4 regions of the Streptomyces sp. XH2 genome follow, and region 2 is predicted to be linked to each of the others. Evidence: riboswitches for the same ligand, from Rfam matches in the RefSeq annotation. Region 2 holds a riboswitch; each other region holds the start of a gene.
The links. A riboswitch is a leader RNA that binds a small molecule or an ion and turns the genes downstream of it on or off. The one in region 2 is predicted to bind cobalamin.
Positions count from the first base shown of each region.

Region 1: it holds a riboswitch for cobalamin, as region 2 does, so the genes downstream of both, metE (5-methyltetrahydropteroyltriglutamate--homocysteine S-methyltransferase) here and ACOTKD_RS23960 (ribonucleoside-diphosphate reductase subunit alpha) in region 2, are expected to answer to the same signal.
Region 3: it holds a riboswitch for cobalamin, as region 2 does, so the genes downstream of both, ACOTKD_RS05355 (prenyltransferase/squalene oxidase repeat-containing protein) here and ACOTKD_RS23960 (ribonucleoside-diphosphate reductase subunit alpha) in region 2, are expected to answer to the same signal.
Region 4: it holds a riboswitch for cobalamin, as region 2 does, so the genes downstream of both, ACOTKD_RS32945 (cobalamin biosynthesis protein) here and ACOTKD_RS23960 (ribonucleoside-diphosphate reductase subunit alpha) in region 2, are expected to answer to the same signal.

Region 1 is NZ_JBMMMZ010000004.1:34,885-39,034, forward strand. It holds gene ACOTKD_RS09615 (hypothetical protein) at 1-120, opposite strand, end outside; gene ACOTKD_RS09620 (hypothetical protein) at 222-578, opposite strand; gene ACOTKD_RS09625 (hypothetical protein) at 795-1,187, shown strand; cobalamin riboswitch at 1,228-1,437, shown strand; gene metE (5-methyltetrahydropteroyltriglutamate--homocysteine S-methyltransferase) at 1,641-3,965, shown strand; gene ACOTKD_RS09635 (TetR/AcrR family transcriptional regulator) at 4,036-4,150, opposite strand, start outside.
Region 2 is NZ_JBMMMZ010000012.1:1,492-5,641, forward strand. It holds gene ACOTKD_RS23955 (ribonucleotide-diphosphate reductase subunit beta) at 1-59, opposite strand, end outside; gene ACOTKD_RS23960 (ribonucleoside-diphosphate reductase subunit alpha) at 59-2,452, opposite strand; adenosylcobalamin-variant (AdoCbl-variant) riboswitch at 2,625-2,725, opposite strand; gene mctP (monocarboxylate uptake permease MctP) at 3,009-4,150, opposite strand, start outside.
Region 3 is NZ_JBMMMZ010000002.1:378,438-382,587, forward strand. It holds gene ACOTKD_RS05345 (energy-coupling factor transporter transmembrane protein EcfT) at 1-77, opposite strand, end outside; gene ACOTKD_RS05350 (SCO2322 family protein) at 74-748, opposite strand; gene ACOTKD_RS05355 (prenyltransferase/squalene oxidase repeat-containing protein) at 793-2,070, opposite strand; cobalamin riboswitch at 2,248-2,409, opposite strand; gene ACOTKD_RS05360 (aldehyde dehydrogenase) at 2,522-3,997, shown strand; gene ACOTKD_RS05365 (ferredoxin) at 4,002-4,150, shown strand, end outside.
Region 4 is NZ_JBMMMZ010000018.1:59,136-63,285, forward strand. It holds gene ACOTKD_RS32935 (anion permease) at 1-1,142, shown strand, start outside; gene ACOTKD_RS32940 (hypothetical protein) at 1,161-1,388, shown strand; cobalamin riboswitch at 1,785-1,907, shown strand; gene ACOTKD_RS32945 (cobalamin biosynthesis protein) at 2,036-3,010, shown strand; gene ACOTKD_RS32950 (cobyric acid synthase) at 3,040-4,150, shown strand, end outside.

The DNA.
Region 1 (4,150 bases), on a different contig from region 2:
CGGGGCGGTGGCCGGGGGCTGCTCGCCGCCGGCGGAGGCGTGCTCGGGGTCGGGTTCGGGGGCGCGGTAGACCTGGGCGCGCAGATAGGCGCTCAGGACACGCGCGGGATCGAGGGGCATGACGTCTCTCTGCTTCTCGTGCCTGCAGGTGTGAGGAAAGTTCCGGGCGTGCCGGACGCGGCGGCCCGTCCCGTACGGGGCGGGACGGGCGGGGGTTCCTCTCAGCAGCGCAGGACGTCGTTGCGCGCGCGGCCCGCGGTGGCCGCGGGGCCTTCGGGGGCCGGCGGTGCGGGCCGGCAGCCGGGGGCCGGCGGGGATCCGGCTCCCGCGGAGTCCCGCGAGGCGGGGACGCAGGTGCGCCTGCCCGGAGACGCCTGGACGCGGGGCGTGCGGTTGTCCGCGACGCAGTCGTCCGCGGTGGCGAACTCCACGGACACGGGGGTCTCTTCCGGGCCGGAGCCCAGGGCGAACACCGTGCCGCTCCCCCCGGAGAAGAGCAGCAGGACGGAGACCAGCACGGCGACCGCGGCGCGCAACGCGGGCTGCGACGGCGGCGGTGCGGGGCTCCACAGGGTCATGCACCAAGCGTAATCAGTCAATTACTTTGGGCGCATTCCACCGTTCGGGTGAGGCCACCGGTACCGGGGCGGCATCTCCCGGCGGGAACGGGGCACCTGGCCCGTATGGTCGCACAGCCCGCGGCACGGAACCCGGGCGCGCCGTACGGTCGGAGCAGGGCTTCTCCGCGCACGGCGGCGGCCCCGGTCACGGCAACGACGGCGGAGGAGGAGCAGGTGACGGATGCCCGGGAGAGTGCGGACCACGTCAGCGTGCATCTGACGGACTGCGGCCACCAGGACGCGGGCGCCGTCTTCGGCGTTCTGGAGGCCGCCTTCCCCGAAGCGGGCCCGCCGCGCAGCGAGACCAGCCCGGGCGCGCCCGGCGCGGGCCCGATGATCTGGTGCATGACGGTGGACACCCGCACGCGGCTGGGCGAGGGCGCGGCGCAGCCGGGGAAGGCTCCCCTCTCGGGCACGGTCACGGCCGACCTGTTCGGCGCCGCCGACCCCGTCCGCCAGGTCAAGGAGGAACTGGAGCGCGCCTTCGCCGCCGAGCACCGCGGTCACGTCTCCGGTGAGCACGAGATGGAGCTGCGGCTGCGGCTGGCGACGCGAACCGCCTCGTGAGGCGCGCCACTTCACTCTTCCGTGACCCTGCCCCGCGGCCTAGAGTGACGGTGCAGCTGGTTCGCCCTGCTCGCCAGGCAGGCGCGTCGCAAGAGGGAACCCGGTGGGAATCCGGGACTGCCCCGCAGCGGTGAGCGGGAACGACCGCCGTCATACGCACTGGATCCGTACGGGTCCGGGAAGCGACGGCCAGTAGGTGCCATGTGGCGTGCCCGCGAGTCCGAAGACCTGCCAACTGCCCGTGCGCTGCCGAGCGCACGGAGATCCCGGTGACCTCGAGGGCGGTTGGGGGCACCCCCGGACGAAGTCTGGGGGAGCACACATCAGGCGGGCACACGCGGCGGCGCTACGAGCGACCGCACCGCGGCGGCGGCCCGCCCGGTCTGCCGTTCCTTCGCGCTCTCCGTCCGTCCCGGGGTCATGGACGCACGCACGCTCGCGAAGGAGAGTTCCGTGACCAGCAAGTCCGCAGCCGCGGCAGCACAGGCCACCGTCCACGGCTACCCCCGGCAGGGTCAGGGCCGGGAACTGAAGAAGGCGATCGAGGGGTACTGGAAGGGCCGTGTCACGGCCGAGGCCCTGCGGGACACGGCCGCCGCACTGCGCCGTACGAACTGGCAGCAGCTGGCCGGGGCCGGTGTGCACGAAGTGCCCACGGGCGACTTCTCGTTCTACGACCACGTCCTGGACACCAGTGTGATGGTCGGTGCGATTCCCGCGCGGCACCGCGCGACCGTCGACGCCGACGCCCTGGACGGCTACTTCGCCATGGCCCGTGGCACGCAGGAGGTGGCGCCGCTGGAGATGACCAAGTGGTTCGACACCAACTACCACTACCTGGTCCCCGAACTCGACCCCGGCACGGTCTTCACCGCGGACTCCACCAAGCAGGTCGCGGAGCTGAAGGAGGCCCTCGCGCTCGGCCTGACGGCCCGTCCGGTGCTCGTCGGCCCCGTCACGTACCTGCTGCTGGCCAAGCCCGCGCCGGGCGTCGCCGCCGGCTTCGAGCCGCTCACCCTCCTCGACCGGCTGCTGCCGGTGTACGCCGAGGTCCTCGCCGACCTGCGGGCCGCGGGCGCCGAATGGGTGCAGCTCGACGAGCCCGCCCTGGTCCAGGACCGCTCCCCCGCCGAGCTCAACGCCGCCGCCCGCGCCTACCGCGAACTGGGCGGCCTCACCGACCGGCCCCGGCTGCTGGTCGCCTCCTACTTCGACCGGCTCGGCGAGGCCCTCCCGGTCCTCGCCAAGGCCCCCGTCGAGGGCCTCGCCCTGGACTTCACGGGCCCCGCCGCCGCCAACCTCGACGACCTCGCGGCCGCCGGCGGGCTGCCCGGCAAGCGGCTCCTCGCCGGCGTCGTCAACGGCCGCAACGTGTGGATCAACGACTTCGAGAAGTCCCTGTCCACCCTGGGCACGCTCCTCGGCCTCGCCGGCCGGGTCGACGTCGCCCCGTCCTGCTCCCTGCTGCACGTGCCGCTGGACGCGGCGGCCGAGCGGGACATCGACCCGCAGATCGCCCGCTGGCTCGCGTTCGCCCGCCAGAAGGCCGCCGAGGTGGTCACGCTGGCCCGCGGCCTGGCGCAGGGCCCCGACACGATCGCGGCCGAGCTGGCCGCCAACCGCGCCGACCTGGCTTCGCGGGCGGGCTCGGCCATCACCCGGGACCCGGCCGTCCGCGCCCGCGCCGCCGCCGTCACCGAGACCGACGGCCGCCGCTCGCAGCCGTACGAGCAGCGGGCGGCCGCCCAGCGGGCCCACCTCGGCCTGCCCCTGCTGCCGGTCACCACCATCGGCTCCTTCCCGCAGACGACGGAGCTGCGCACCGCCCGCGCCGACCTGCGCTCGGGACGGATCGACGCCGAGGCGTACGAGGAGCGCATCAAGGCCGAGATCCGCGAGGTGCTCTCGTTCCAGGAGAAGGCCGGCATCGACGTCCTCGTGCACGGCGAGCCCGAGCGCAACGACATGGTGCAGTACTTCGCCGAGCAGCTGACGGGCTATCTGGCCACGCAGCACGGCTGGGTCCAGTCGTACGGCACGCGCTACGTCCGCCCGCCGGTCCTCGCCGGTGACATCTCCCGCCCGGAGCCGATGACGGTCCGCTGGACGCGCTACGCCCAGTCGGTGGCGGGCAAGCCCGTCAAGGGCATGCTGACCGGGCCGGTCACCATGCTCGCCTGGTCGTTCGTCCGCGACGACCAGCCGCTCGGCGACACCGCCCGGCAGGTCGCCCTCGCCCTGCGCGACGAGGTAGCCGACCTGGAGGCCGCGGGCACCTCGGTGATCCAGGTGGACGAGCCGGCGCTGCGCGAGACGCTGCCGCTGCGCGCGGCCGGCCACGCCGAGTACCTGGCGTGGGCGACCGAGGCGTTCCGCCTCAGCACCGCGGGCGTCCGGCCGGACACGCAGATCCACACGCACATGTGCTACGCGGAGTTCGGCGACATCCTCCGGGCCATCGACGACCTCGACGCCGACGTCATCAGCCTGGAGGCCGCCCGCTCGCACATGCAGGTCGCCGCCGAGCTGGCCACGGCGGGCTACCCGCGCGAGGTCGGGCCCGGCGTCTACGACATCCACTCCCCGCGCGTCCCCGGCGCGGACGAGGCCGCGGCGCTGCTGCGCAAGGGCCTGGAAGCGATCCCCGGCGAGCGCCTGTGGGTCAACCCGGACTGCGGGCTGAAGACCCGCGGCTGGCCCGAGGTCCGGGCCTCGCTGGAGAACCTCGTCACGGCGGCGCGGGAGGTCCGGGCGGAGCTGCCCGGCGGCGCTTCCTGACGCCGGAGTGACGAAGTGACGGAGGGGCGGGCGCCGGTGCGGCACGGCGCCCGCCCCTCCTGCCGTGGCGTCACCGCGCGGGCAGGATCCGGTCGAGGTGGTAGTCCAGCGTCGTCCGCACGTCGGCGAGGGTGCGCCGGCCGTGGAGCACGTCCATGCCCAGCCCCGTCACCCCCGACACCAGC
Region 2 (4,150 bases):
GGGCGCAGGGTCAGCTCGAAGCCCGGGTCAAGAAGGTTCTTCTGGCGTTCGGTGGACATTACTGGCAGGCCTCGCAGGACTCGGGGTTCTCAAGGGAGCAGGCGATGGCGTCCGCGTCGGGCGCGGCCTGCTGCACGGGGATGGTGGCGGGAGCGGCGGCACCACCGGACGCCGCGCGGGCGATCCGGGTCGCCGGGCGCGAACGCAGGTAGTACGTCGTCTTGATGCCCTGCTTCCAGGCGTACGCGTACATCGAGCTGAGCTTGCCGATGGTGGGCGAGGCCATGAAGAGGTTCAGCGACTGGCTCTGGTCCAGGTACGGCGTACGGGCCGCGGCCATGTCGATCAGGGCGCGCTGCGGGATCTCCCAGGCGGTGCGGTAGAGGTCGCGCACCTCCTGCGGGATCCACTTCATGTCCTGGATCGAGCCGTTGGCCTCGGTCATGGCCTCGCGGGTGGCGCGGTCCCACACGCCGAGCTGCTTGAGGTCCTCCACCAGGTAGGTGTTGACCTGCAGGAACTCACCGGAGAGCGTCTCGCGCTTGAAGAGGTTGGAGACCTGCGGCTCGATGCACTCGTACACGCCCGCGATGGAGGCGATGGTCGCCGTGGGGGCGATGGCGAGCAGCAGCGAGTTGCGCATGCCGACCTCGGCGATGCGGGCGCGCAGCGCCTCCCAGCGGTCCTCCCACGCGGCGACGGCGTTGGGGTAGTGGTCCGGGTGCAGCACGCCGCGGGCGGTGCGGGTCGCGGCCCAGGCCGGGTGCGGGCCGTTGCGCTCGGCGAGGTCGGCGGAGGCCTCGTACGCCGCGAGCATGATCCGCTCGGAGATCTTGGTGGAGAGGGCCTTCGCCTCGGCCGAGTCGAAGGGCAGGCGCAGGCGGAAGAAGACGTCCTGCAGGCCCATCAGGCCCAGGCCCACCGGGCGCCAGCGGCTGTTGGAGCTGCCGGCCTGCTCGGTCGGGTAGAAGTTGATGTCCACGACACGGTCGAGGAAGGTGACGGCCGTGCGGACCGTGCGGTCGAGCTTCTCCCAGTCCATCTCGCCGTCGGCACCGAGGTGCTGGGCGAGGTTGACGGAGCCCAGGTTGCAGACCGCGGTCTCGCCGTCGTCCGTGACCTCGAGGATCTCGGTGCAGAGGTTCGAGGAGTGGACGACCGCGCCCTTCTCGGCCGTCTGGTTGGCGGTGCGGTTGGCGGCGTCCTTGAACGTCATCCAGCCGTTGCCGGTCTGCGCGAGGGTGCGCATCATGCGGGCGTAGAGCACGCGCGCCGGGATGGTCTTGACGGCCTTGCCGGCGGCCTCGTAGGCGCGGTAGGCGGCGTCGAACTCGTCGCCGTAGAGGTCGACCAGGTCGGGCGTGTCGGCCGGGGAGAACAGCGACCAGTCGGCGTCGGCCTCGACGCGGCGCATGAACTCGTCCGGGATCCAGTGCGCGATGTTGAGGTTGTGGGTGCGGCGGGCCTCTTCGCCGGTGTTGTCGCGGAGCTCCAGGAACTCCTCGATGTCGGCGTGCCAGGTCTCCAGGTAGACGCACGCGGCGCCCTTGCGGCGGCCGCCCTGGTTGACCGCGGCGACGGAGGCGTCGAGGGTGCGCAGGAACGGCACGATGCCGTTGGAGTGGCCGTTGGTGCCGCGGATCAGCGAGCCGCGGGAGCGGATGCGCGAGTACGACAGGCCGATGCCGCCGGCGTGCTTCGACAGCCGGGCCACCTGGTGGTAGCGGTCGTAGATCGAGTCCAGCTCGTCCAGCGGGGAGTCCAGCAGGTAGCAGGACGACATCTGCGGGTGGCGGGTGCCGGAGTTGAAGAGCGTCGGGGAGGACGGCAGGTACGAGAGGGAGCTCGTCAGGCCGTACAGCTCGGCGACGTCGGCGAGGGCGCGCTCGGAGTGGTCCTCGGCCAGGCCGCAGGCCACGCGCAGCAGGAAGTGCTGCGGGGTCTCGATCACGTCGCGGTGGATCGGGTGGCGCAGCAGGTAGCGGCTGTGCAGGGTGCGCAGGCCGAAGTAGCCGAAGCGGTCGTCGGCGCCGTCGGCGAGGGCCTTCTCGACGAGCGCGTCCAGGTGCGCGGCGTGGGCGGCGACGAACGCGGCGGTCTCGTCCGCGATCAGGCCTTCCTTGTGGCCGACGGCGACCGAGGCCGAGAAGGAGGTGGCGCCCTGGCCGGCGGCCTCGTCGGCGATCGCGCGCGTGAGCAGGCGCGCGGCGAGGCGGGAGTACTCGGGCTCCTCGGCGATCAGACCCGCGGCGGCCTCGGTGGCGAGGGAGCGGAGCTCGGCCTCGTCCGAGGTGGCGCTCCGGCCCCGCAGCGCGGCGGCGGCGACCTTGCCCGGGTCGGTGGCGGGAAGGTCGGCGGTGAGGTCGGTCAGGGTGCGCAGCAGCGCGGTCCCGGGGCCGCCGGTCGCTTCTTCCGCAGTCGCTGAGACCGGATCGGCGGGCGCGATGGTCACTGAGGCTCTCCCTCGCTCGGCTGGGTGGGCCGGCGGGGAGAGCTCGACGGGCCGCGTACGGGCATGCCTGATGCGCAGGGCATGCCTCGTAGGCGTCCGCCGGCCCAACCCGCGAGGCCCGGACGAATTCAACGCCCATAGCCGAGCCCAGGGCAGGCTCGGTGGAGGGCGGCTGCCGGCAGGTACTCGGACTCCTGCATGCGCGGCTTAACGGCATACATGCACCGTTGCGGGACAGTTCCGGATTTTCACCGGATTCCCCTGCGACGACAGCGAGGACGAGCATACATCTAGTGCCGCCCCTCGTACGCGCCCCCACATGTTGTGTCGCGCGGTAAGCGCATGGGTCGGAATGTGTTATCAGGCCCCGGTGTTGAGGGTGGGTTCGCAGGTCACGCGCAGGCCGTTCCGGGGCCCTCTGCGGGCCGTTCGCGGGTCCTTCGCGGGCCGGGCCCGGGCCTCGGGCGCGAGGCGCGGCAAAGGGCCGCCACGCCCCCTGGGAGGGGCGTGGCGGCCCGGTCGGCCCCGCGGGCCGGGAAGCCTGCCGGCGGTCGTCCTAGTGCCCGCCGGGGACCCCCGCGGTGGCCGGCGGGAGCTCCGGCTGGACCCCCGGGTCGCCCGCGTCCGCGGTGTAGTCGGCGGCCGTGGTCTCGTCCACGCCCTCCGGCGCGCCGAACGCCTTCAGGACGACGGTCAGGACGATGACGACGATCACATTGAGCACGAAGGCCGTGAGCCCGATATAGCCCTTTTCTCCGATAAGGGGGATGAGATTGGTATTTCCGAAATGATCCTGCGTGGCGCTCGGCGTGTCGTACGCCTTCCAGGTGCCGTAGACCATTCCCGCCGCCCAGCCGGCCAGCAGGGCCCAGCGGTGGAACCAGCGGGTGAAGAGCCCGCCCACGAGCGCCGGGACCGTCTGGAGGATCCAGATGCCACCGAGCAGCTGGAAGTTGATGGCGACCGTCTTGTCCATGGTGAGGACGAAGACGAGAGCGCCGACCTTCACCAGCAGCGAGGCGAGCTTGGAGACCTTCGCCTCGTGCGCGGGCGAGGCGTCCGGCCTGATGAAGTCCTTGTAGATGTTGCGGGTGAAAAGGTTCGCGGCGGCGATCGACATGATCGCGGCCGGCACCAGGGCGCCGATCCCGATCGCCGCGAAGGCCACTCCCGTGAACCAGTCCGGGAACATGTCCTCGAACAGCTGGGGGATCGCGAGCTGGCCGTTCTTCACCTTGATGCCCGCGGCGATGGCCATGAAGCCGAGCATCGCGAGCAGGCCCAGCATCAGGGAGTACAGCGGCAGGATCGTCGTGTTGCGGCGGATGACGTTGCGGGATTTGCCGGAGAGAACGGCCGTCACCGAGTGCGGGTAGAGGAAGAGCGCCATCGCCGAGCCGAGCGCGAGCGTCGCGTACGCCCACTGCGCGTCGGGGCCGCTCACCAGCGCGCCGCGCGGCTTGCCCGTCTCCGGGTTCTTCACCGCGAACGCTTCGCCCGCCTTGGCGAAGATGTGGTCGAAACCGCCCAGCTTGATGGGGATGTAGACGATCGCCACGATGATCACGATGTAGATCAGCGCGTCCTTGACGAAGGCGATCAGCGCGGGCGCCCGCAGCCCCGAGGAGTACGTGTACGCCGCGAGCACGCCGAACGCGATGAGCAGCGGCAGGTCCTTCATGAACCAGTTCGAGCCGC
Region 3 (4,150 bases), on a different contig from region 2:
GCGGCTCCGCCCCCCGGCGCGCCTCCGGCCCCCGCCGCCTCGCCCCGAGCGCGCTGCGGCTTCTTCCTGTCGCTCATCCGCGGCGTCGGCGGGCCTGCCAGAAGGCCGCGGCGCCGAGGACGACCACGGCGGCGACGCCGCCGATCAGGCCGGCCGACGGGACGCCGTCACCGCTGCCCCCGTCGTTTCCGTCGCTCCCGCCGCTCTTGTCCGCGGCACTCGGCCGCGCGCTCTCCGCACCCTTCTTCGCGCCGCTCACCTGCTCGCCGCAGCCCGTCCGCGGGTAGCCCGCGATGGCGCACAGCAGGGCGGAGGAGTCGTAGCGCAGCGGCTTCGCGACCGCGGCCAGCGCCTCGCCCGCGGTCGTGTCCTCGCCCACCTGGGCGCAGGCCGAGCGGGCCGCGGGCGGCGTCTCGCCGTCGGGGGCGTCGGCGGGCGTGCCGAAGTCGAGGACGACGGCGACGCGCTTCGCCCCGTCCTTGGCGGGCGTGCTGTCGCAGACCGCTTCGAAGCCGGCGGCGGCGCGCGGTTTCGCGGCGTCGGAGGAGTCCGCGCTGACCGCGAACCGGAACCCGATCACGTCCCCGTCGCCGGGCCGCGCCGTGCCCGGCCCCTGCGTCGCGTACGCCCACTGGCCGCCGGAGCCCTGCCAGAACGACCAGTACCGGTAGCCGGCGGCCTGGGCGGGGGCGGTGCCGAGCAGTACGAGGAGCACGGCGACCAGCGCGGCGACCGCACCGCCGCGCATCCCGGCGGCTCGCACCCCGGCAGGGCGCATTCCGGCAGCTCGCGTCACAGCTGCTGCTTCTTCTTGCGGCCGCTGATCAGGAAGCCGATGCCGGCGCCGAAGGCCAGGCCGACGCCGACGATCCACCAGACGTTGACGGTGACGCCGCCGTCCTTCTCGTCCTTGTCCTCGTCCTTCTTCGACTCGTCGGAGCCCGTGGCCCGCTCCGGCGCCGGCCCCGTGGCGTTCAGCTGCGCCACGAGGTCCGTGCCCGCGAAGTCGCGCGGGTCGCCGCCCGCGGCGCGCGTGGCGAGGATCAGCTTGGCGAGCCGGCCGGGCTGGCCCTTGGCCCACTCGGCGGTGCCGCTCTCCTTGGACCGCAGCCACTTCAGGGGCTTCTCGGCGGCGGCGCGGTGACCGCCCGCGGCGAGGGCGAGGGCGGCGTCGGCCGTGTTGCCCTGGTCGGGCTTGGCGGGGGCGCCGGGCATGGACGGCAGCAGGTAGCCACCGTTCTTGTCCATGGCGGCCACGAGGTAGCCGTCCACGGCCTCGGCGGCCGCGGCGGCGTCCTTGGGACCGGCCTTGTCCTCGCCCGCGCACTCCAGCGCCTTGACGGGCCGGTCGGCGTCCTTCTTCGGGGGCTCGGCGAGGAAGCCCTTGCCGAGCGTGGCGAGCGCGGCGGCGGCGCTGGCCAGGTTGTCGGCGCGCAGCCCCTTGTCGTCCTTCAGGTACGCGAACGCGCCGCGCTCGCCCTCCTTCGCGTCGCAGCCGAGCTGGAAGGCCAGCAGCGTCTCCACGGGGTTCTTGCCGTTCTTGACGGCGTCCTTGGCCGGGTCCTGGCCGGCCGCCGCGAACGCGCCGAGGGCGATGGAGGTGGAGTTGGCGTCGGTGGGGCTGCCGGCCTGGTAGCCCCAGCCGCCGTCGTCGTTCTGGTGGGCCTTGAGCCAGTCCAGGCCCTTCCTGACCGCGTCCGCGCGCCCGCCGGCGGCCGCGAGGCCCTGCACGGCCGCGGCGGTGGCGTCCGTGAACTCGTCCTTCTTCGGGTCGCACGCCTTGCTCGTGTCCGCGCGGTAGCCGGGGAAGCCGCCGTCCTCGCACTGCTGGCCCGCGAGCCAGTCGACCCCCGGCTTGGCCGGGGTGACGCCCGTGGCGTTCTGCGCCACGAAGGCCAGCGACTGCCGGAAGACACCGTCGAACTTGGGGTCGGCCGTGCCGTACAGCCCCGGCGCCGGGGACGGTGAGCCGTCGGCGAAGGCGGCGGGGGCCGCGGCCGCGCCCAGGACGGCGGCGGTGGCCAGGGCCGCGGCGCCGCGGCGCGCGTGGACGGCGAGGGAGGGGGCCATGGGGTCGAGCCTCTCGGTGGGGTGTCACTGCGGGGGCGGGGGCAGGGCCGGCTGACGGGGTCCGCGGCCGCGCACGGCCGCCTCCCCGCGCGCTGCGCGCGGTGGCACCGGGCTCGGCTCCGCATACCTCGGCGGTGCCGGTGGACCGGACGGCACCGCCAGGCGGCACGACCGGTTCCGGAAGCCTGCCGCCTGGACCGGGTGGTCCGGCTCGTACGGCCGCCGGGCGGCGGACCGTAGTCACGGTTGCGGGTCAGCGCCGGATTTGCACCGGCTTCCCCCGTTCCGAGGCGGGATGAAGTTGTCACGGACACTTTAACCGGACGGCCTGAAGATCAACGGTCCGGCGACCTGTTGCCCGCTGCCGGGCGGGCTGCTAAGTGTCTGATGCTGCGTCAGTTTTTCGTTACGGCGCGCAGGGCTCCGCAGACGCGCGGGAGGCATCCGGATCATGAACCAGCATGCGAACGGACCGGTCGTCGAGCACGGACAGCTCTTCATCGGCGGCGCCATGGCCGACCCGGCCGGCCGCGCCGTCATCGACGTCGTGTCGCCGCACACCGAGGAGGTGATCGGCCGCGTCCCGCACGCCTCGCGCGAGGACGTCGACAGGGCCGTCGCCGCGGCCCGCACGGCCTTCGACTCCGGCGTCTGGGCCGACCGGCCCCTCGCCGAGCGCATCGACGTCGTCACCCGCATCAAGGACGGCGTCGCCGCCCGGCACGAGGAGATCGCCCGGATCGTCTCCGCCCAGAACGGCTCCCCGTACTCCTGGAGCGTCCTCGCCCAGGCCCTCGGCGCGATGATGGTGTGGGACTGCGCCATCGCCGTCGCCCGCGGCCTGCCCTACGAGGAGCGGCGGGCCGGCGCCCTCGGGCCGCTGCTCGTGCGGCGCGAGCCGGTCGGCGTCGTCGCTGCCGTCGTGCCGTGGAACGTCCCGCAGCTCGTGACGGCGGCCAAGCTCGCGCCCGCGCTGCTGACGGGCTGCTCGGTGGTGCTCAAGCCCTCGCCGGAAACGCCGCTGGACTCGTACCTCCTGGCGGAGATCGTCACGGAGGCGGGCCTGCCGGAGGGCGTCCTGTCGATCCTGCCCGCGGAACGCGAGGTCAGCGAGTACCTCGTCGGGCACCCCGGCGTCGACAAGGTGGCCTTCACCGGCTCGGTCGCGGCGGGCAAGCGCGTCATGGAGGTCGCGGCGCGCCGGCTGACCCGCGTCACTCTGGAGCTCGGCGGCAAGTCCGCGGCGATCGTCCTGCCGGACGCCGACCTGGAGGCGGCCGTCGCCGGCATCGTCCCCGCGGCCTGGATGAACAACGGCCAGTCGTGCGTGGCCCAGACGCGCATCCTCGCCCCCCGCGCCCACTACGCCGAACTGGCCGAGCGCTTCACGGCCGCCGCCTCCGCCCTCGTCGTCGGCGACCCCCTCGACCCCGCCACCCAGGTCGGGCCGCTCGTCGCCGAACGGCAGCGCCGCAGGTCCCTGGAGTACATCGCGCTCGGGCAGCGCGAGGGCGCCAAGGTGCTGGCCGGCGGCGGCCGCCCGGCCGGCCGCGACAAGGGCTGGTACGTCGAGCCCACCCTCTTCGGCGACGTCTCCAACGACATGCGCATCGCCCGCGAGGAGATCTTCGGCCCCGTCATCTGCCTGCTGCCCTACGACACGGAGGAGGAGGCCGTGCGCATCGCCGACGACTCCGACTACGGGCTCTCCGGCAGCGTCTGGACCCGCGACGCCGAACGCGGCATCGAGGTCGCCCGCCGGGTGCGCACCGGCACGTACTCGGTCAACACCTTCGGCCTCGACATGTTCGGCCCCTTCGGCGGCTACAAGAACTCCGGCCTGGGGCGGGAGTTCGGACCGGAGGGCTTCGCCGAGTACCTGGAGCACAAGACGATCCACCTGCCCGCGGACTACGAGGAGGGCTGACGGAATGACTGCCGCCGAGCGCTGGCACGTGCGGGTCGACCGGGGGCTGTGCGTGGGCTCGGGAATGTGCGCCGGGAGCGCGCCCGGGGCGTTCGCGCTCGACGCGGGCCGCCGCTCCCGGCCCCTCGCGGAGGAGACGGACCCGTCCGAGGA
Region 4 (4,150 bases), on a different contig from region 2:
TCTCCACCGGGGCCCTCAAGCCCAAGGTGGCAGTGGCGATGTCGGCCGTGCTGAACCTCGTCGGCGCATTCCTGTCCGTGGAGGTCGCCAAGACGATCTCCGGGGGAATCATCGATGAGAGCGCGGGCATCAGACCGGAGATCATCTTCGCGGGTCTGGTCGGCGCGATCGTCTGGAACCTGCTGACCTGGCTCGCCGGTCTGCCCTCCAGCTCCTCGCACGCCCTCTTCGGCGGCCTCATCGGCGCGACGGTCGTCTCCGTCGGCTTCGACGCGGTCAACGCCGACAAGGTCGTCATGAAGGTCCTCATCCCCGCCGTCGCCGCGCCGATCGTGGCCGGCCTCGCCGCCTGGTGCGCGACCCGGCTCACCTACCGGCTCGCCCGCGGCCGCGACGAGCGCGACACCGCCAAGGGCTACCGCGCCGGGCAGATCGCCTCGGCCGCCCTGGTCTCCCTCGCCCACGGCACCAACGACGCGCAGAAGACCATGGGCGTGATCACCCTCGCGCTCGTCGCCGGCGGCGTCGTCGCACCGCACTCCGACCCGCCGCTGTGGGTCATCGTCTCGGCCGGCCTCGCCATCGCCCTCGGCACGTACCTGGGCGGCTGGCGCATCATCCAGACCCTCGGCAAGGGCCTCACCGACATCAAGCCCGCGCAGGGCTTCGCCGCCCAGACCGGCGCCGCGACCGTGATCCTCGCCTCCTCGCACATCGGCTTCGCGCTCTCCACCACCCAGGTCTGCTCCGGCTCGATCATGGGCGCCGGCCTCGGCCGCAAGGGCGGCGTCGTGCGCTGGTCGACCGCCGGGCGCATGGTCATGGCCTGGGGCCTGACCCTCCCCGCGGCCGGCCTCGTCGCCGGTGGCGCGGCCTTCCTCGCCGACCAGGGCGACTGGGGCGTCGCCGCGGTCGCCGTCCTCGGCCTGGCCGTCTCCGGCGCGATCTGGCTGGCCTCGCGCCGCAAGCCCGTCACCCACGACGACCTGGACTCGCGCGACGCCGTCACCGGCGCCGAGCCGGCCGGTGTCGTCACCGCGGCCCTGCAGGCCGTCGCCCCGCCGCCGGCCGGCCCGCTCGCCGCCGCGGTCTCCCCCTCCCCCGAGGCCGGGCGGGCTCCTGCCGCCGCCGCGGCGAGCTAAGGCATAAGGAAGAAACGCATGCACATCGACTGGGCAGCTCTCGGCCAGGTCTTCGGCGTCAGCCTCGTGGTGACGGTCGGCCTGGTGGGCATCTTCACCCTGGGCATCGTGGGCACGTCGCCCCGTGCGGGGGGCTCGGCGGACTCGGGTGCGGGTGCGGGTGCGCTCGCGCGCTCCGGGGCGTACGCGTGCTTCGCGCTGTGCGCGGCGGCCGTGGGTTACGGCATCTACTTGATCGTGGCGTAGCCGCGCTCCGCCTTCGAACGGCCGGACCCCTTCAGGGGTCCGGCCGTTCGCGTACCCGCGGGGAAGCCGGGCTGCGCCGCGGCCGCGCAACCGGCTTCCGCCGCGGTCAAGCGCATCTCGTTGCCGCGCAACGAACCCCGCCGCCGCGGCCGCTTGCGTCTCGTTGCCGGGCAGCGAACTCCCGCCGCAACGGCGATCATCCTGGGTGTACGTCTCCGCCGGCGCCGCCCCGCCGGTGGGTTCGGCACCGCCGGACACGTACACGGGGGTTGCACGCCGCGGCGGCGGTAAAAGGCGTCGGCCGCACCCGGCACGGGAAGCGCTCGGGCCAGGTCAGAGCGAGTTGACGGCGCCCGCGGCGCATGGTGGACTTCCGGAGCCAAACGGCGACAGCAGAGGAAGTCCGGTGCGAATCCGGCGCGGTCCCGCCACTGTCACCGGGGAGCGTCTCCCCCACGCGATGGCCACGGCGGCGAGCCGGAAGGCCGGGGCGGGCGCGGATCCGGGAGCCAGGAGACTCTGGTCGCCGGTCACGTCGAGCCAGGGCGCGGACCCTGAGTGAGGACACATCGTCATGCCCGGCGCCCGCCACCGAACGCCCCGCAGAGCCTTCTCTTCCCGCCGAGGCGTGACGGCGGTCTGATCCGATGCGTGCCGATCCGATCGGTTTCGCGTGCGGCGCCGCCCTCGGCTTCCTCGGTGACCGCGTCCTGGGCGACCCGCGCCGCGGCCACCCCGTCGCCGCGTTCGGCCGCGCCGCGCACGCCGTGGAGCAGCGCCTGTGGCGCGACGACCGCGGCCGCGGTGCCCTGCACACCCTGGTGTGCGCCGGGGGCGCGGCGGCAGGCGCCGCACTGCTGGCCCGTACCGTACGCGCTTCTCGTTCCCGTACCGCCGACGTCGCGCTGACCGCCGCCGCCACCTGGGCCGTGCTCGGCGGCACGTCCCTGGGCCGGGAGGCCCGCGCCATCGGGGGCGCGCTCGCCGCCGGTGACGTGGAGGTCGCCCGCGAGCGCCTGCCGCACCTGTGCGGCCGCGACCCGCAGGCGCTGGACGGGCAGCAGATCGCCCGCGCCGTCGTGGAGTCCGTGGCCGAGAACACCTCCGACGCCGTCGTCGGCGCCCTCGTGTGGGGCGCGCTCGGCGGCGTGCCCGGCCTGGTGGGCTTCCGGGCCGTGAACACCCTGGACGCCATGGTCGGCCACAAGTCGGCCCGCTACCGGCGCTTCGGCTGGGCCTCGGCCCGCCTGGACGACGTGGCCGGCTGGCCCGGCGCACGCCTGACCGCGGCCCTCGCCGTCCTCGCGGGCCCGGATCCACGCGGCGCCTGGCGCGTGGCCCGGCGCGACGCGTCCCGCCACCCCAGCCCCAACGCGGGTCCCGTGGAGGCCGCGTTCGCGGGCGCGCTCGGCGTGCGGCTGGGCGGCGCGCTCGCGTACGCGGGCCGGGTGGAGCACCGCCCCGTCCTGGGCGCGGAGAACCGCCCCGTGCGGACGGACGACATCGAGCGCGCGGTGCGCCTCTCGCACCGGGTGTCGCTGCTGGCCCTGGGGACGGCGGTGGCGGCCCGCACAGTGGGCAGCCTGTTGACGACGGCAAGAGCGGCAAGGAGGAGCCGGTGACGGCTGACAGGAGCGGGCCCGCGGGCCCGCTGGGCGGGGGCCTGCTGGTGGCCGGCACCACCTCGGACGCGGGCAAGAGCGTGGTGACGGCCGGCATCTGCCGCTGGCTGGCCCGCAAGGGCGTCAAGGTCGCGCCGTTCAAGGCGCAGAACATGTCGCTCAACTCGTTCGTGACGCGCGAGGGCGCGGAGATAGGCCGCGCGCAGGCCATGCAGGCGGCCGCGGCCCGCGTGGAGCCGAGCGCGCTCATGAACCCCGTCCTGCTGAAGCCCGGCGGGGACCGCAGCAGCCAGGTCGTCCTGATGGGCAAGCCGGTGGGCGAGCTCAGCGCGCGCGGCTACCACGCGGGGCGGCAGGAGCAGTTGTTCGGCACCGTGACCGGCTGCCTGGAGGAGCTGCGGCGCACGCACGACGCGGTCATCTGCGAGGGCGCGGGCAGCCCGGCCGAGATCAACCTGCGGCGCAGCGACATCGTCAACATGGGCATCGCCCGGGCGGCCCGGCTGCCCGTGGTGGTGGTGGGCGACATCGACCGCGGCGGCGTCTTCGCGTCGTTCTTCGGCACGACGGCGCTGCTGTCGCCGGAGGACCAGGAGCTGATAGCGGGTTACGTCGTCAACAAGTTCCGGGGCGACGTGACGCTGCTGGAGCCGGGCCTGGACATGCTGTACGAGCTGACGGGCCGGCGGACGTTCGGCGTCCTGCCGTTCGCGCACGGCCTCGGCATCGACGAGGAGGACGGCCTGCGGGTCTCCCTGCGGGGCGCGGTGCGCGAGTCGGTGGTGGCCCCGCCGCACGGCGCGGACGTGCTGCGGGTCGCGGTGTGCGCCGTGCCGCTGATGTCGAACTTCACGGACGTGGACGCGCTGGCGGCCGAGCCGGGCGTGGTCGTGCGCTTCGTCGACCGCGCGGAGGAGCTCGCCGACGCCGACCTGGTCGTGGTGCCGGGCACCCGCGGCACCGTACGGGCCCTGAACTGGCTGCGGGAGCGCGGGCTCGCGGACGCCCTGGCCCGGCGCGGGGCGGAGGGCCGCCCCGTCCTGGGCATCTGCGGCGGCTTCCAGGTGCTGGGCGAGCGGATCGACGACGAGGTCGAGTCGAAGGCGGGCACGGTCGAGGGGCTGGGCCTGCTGCCGGTGC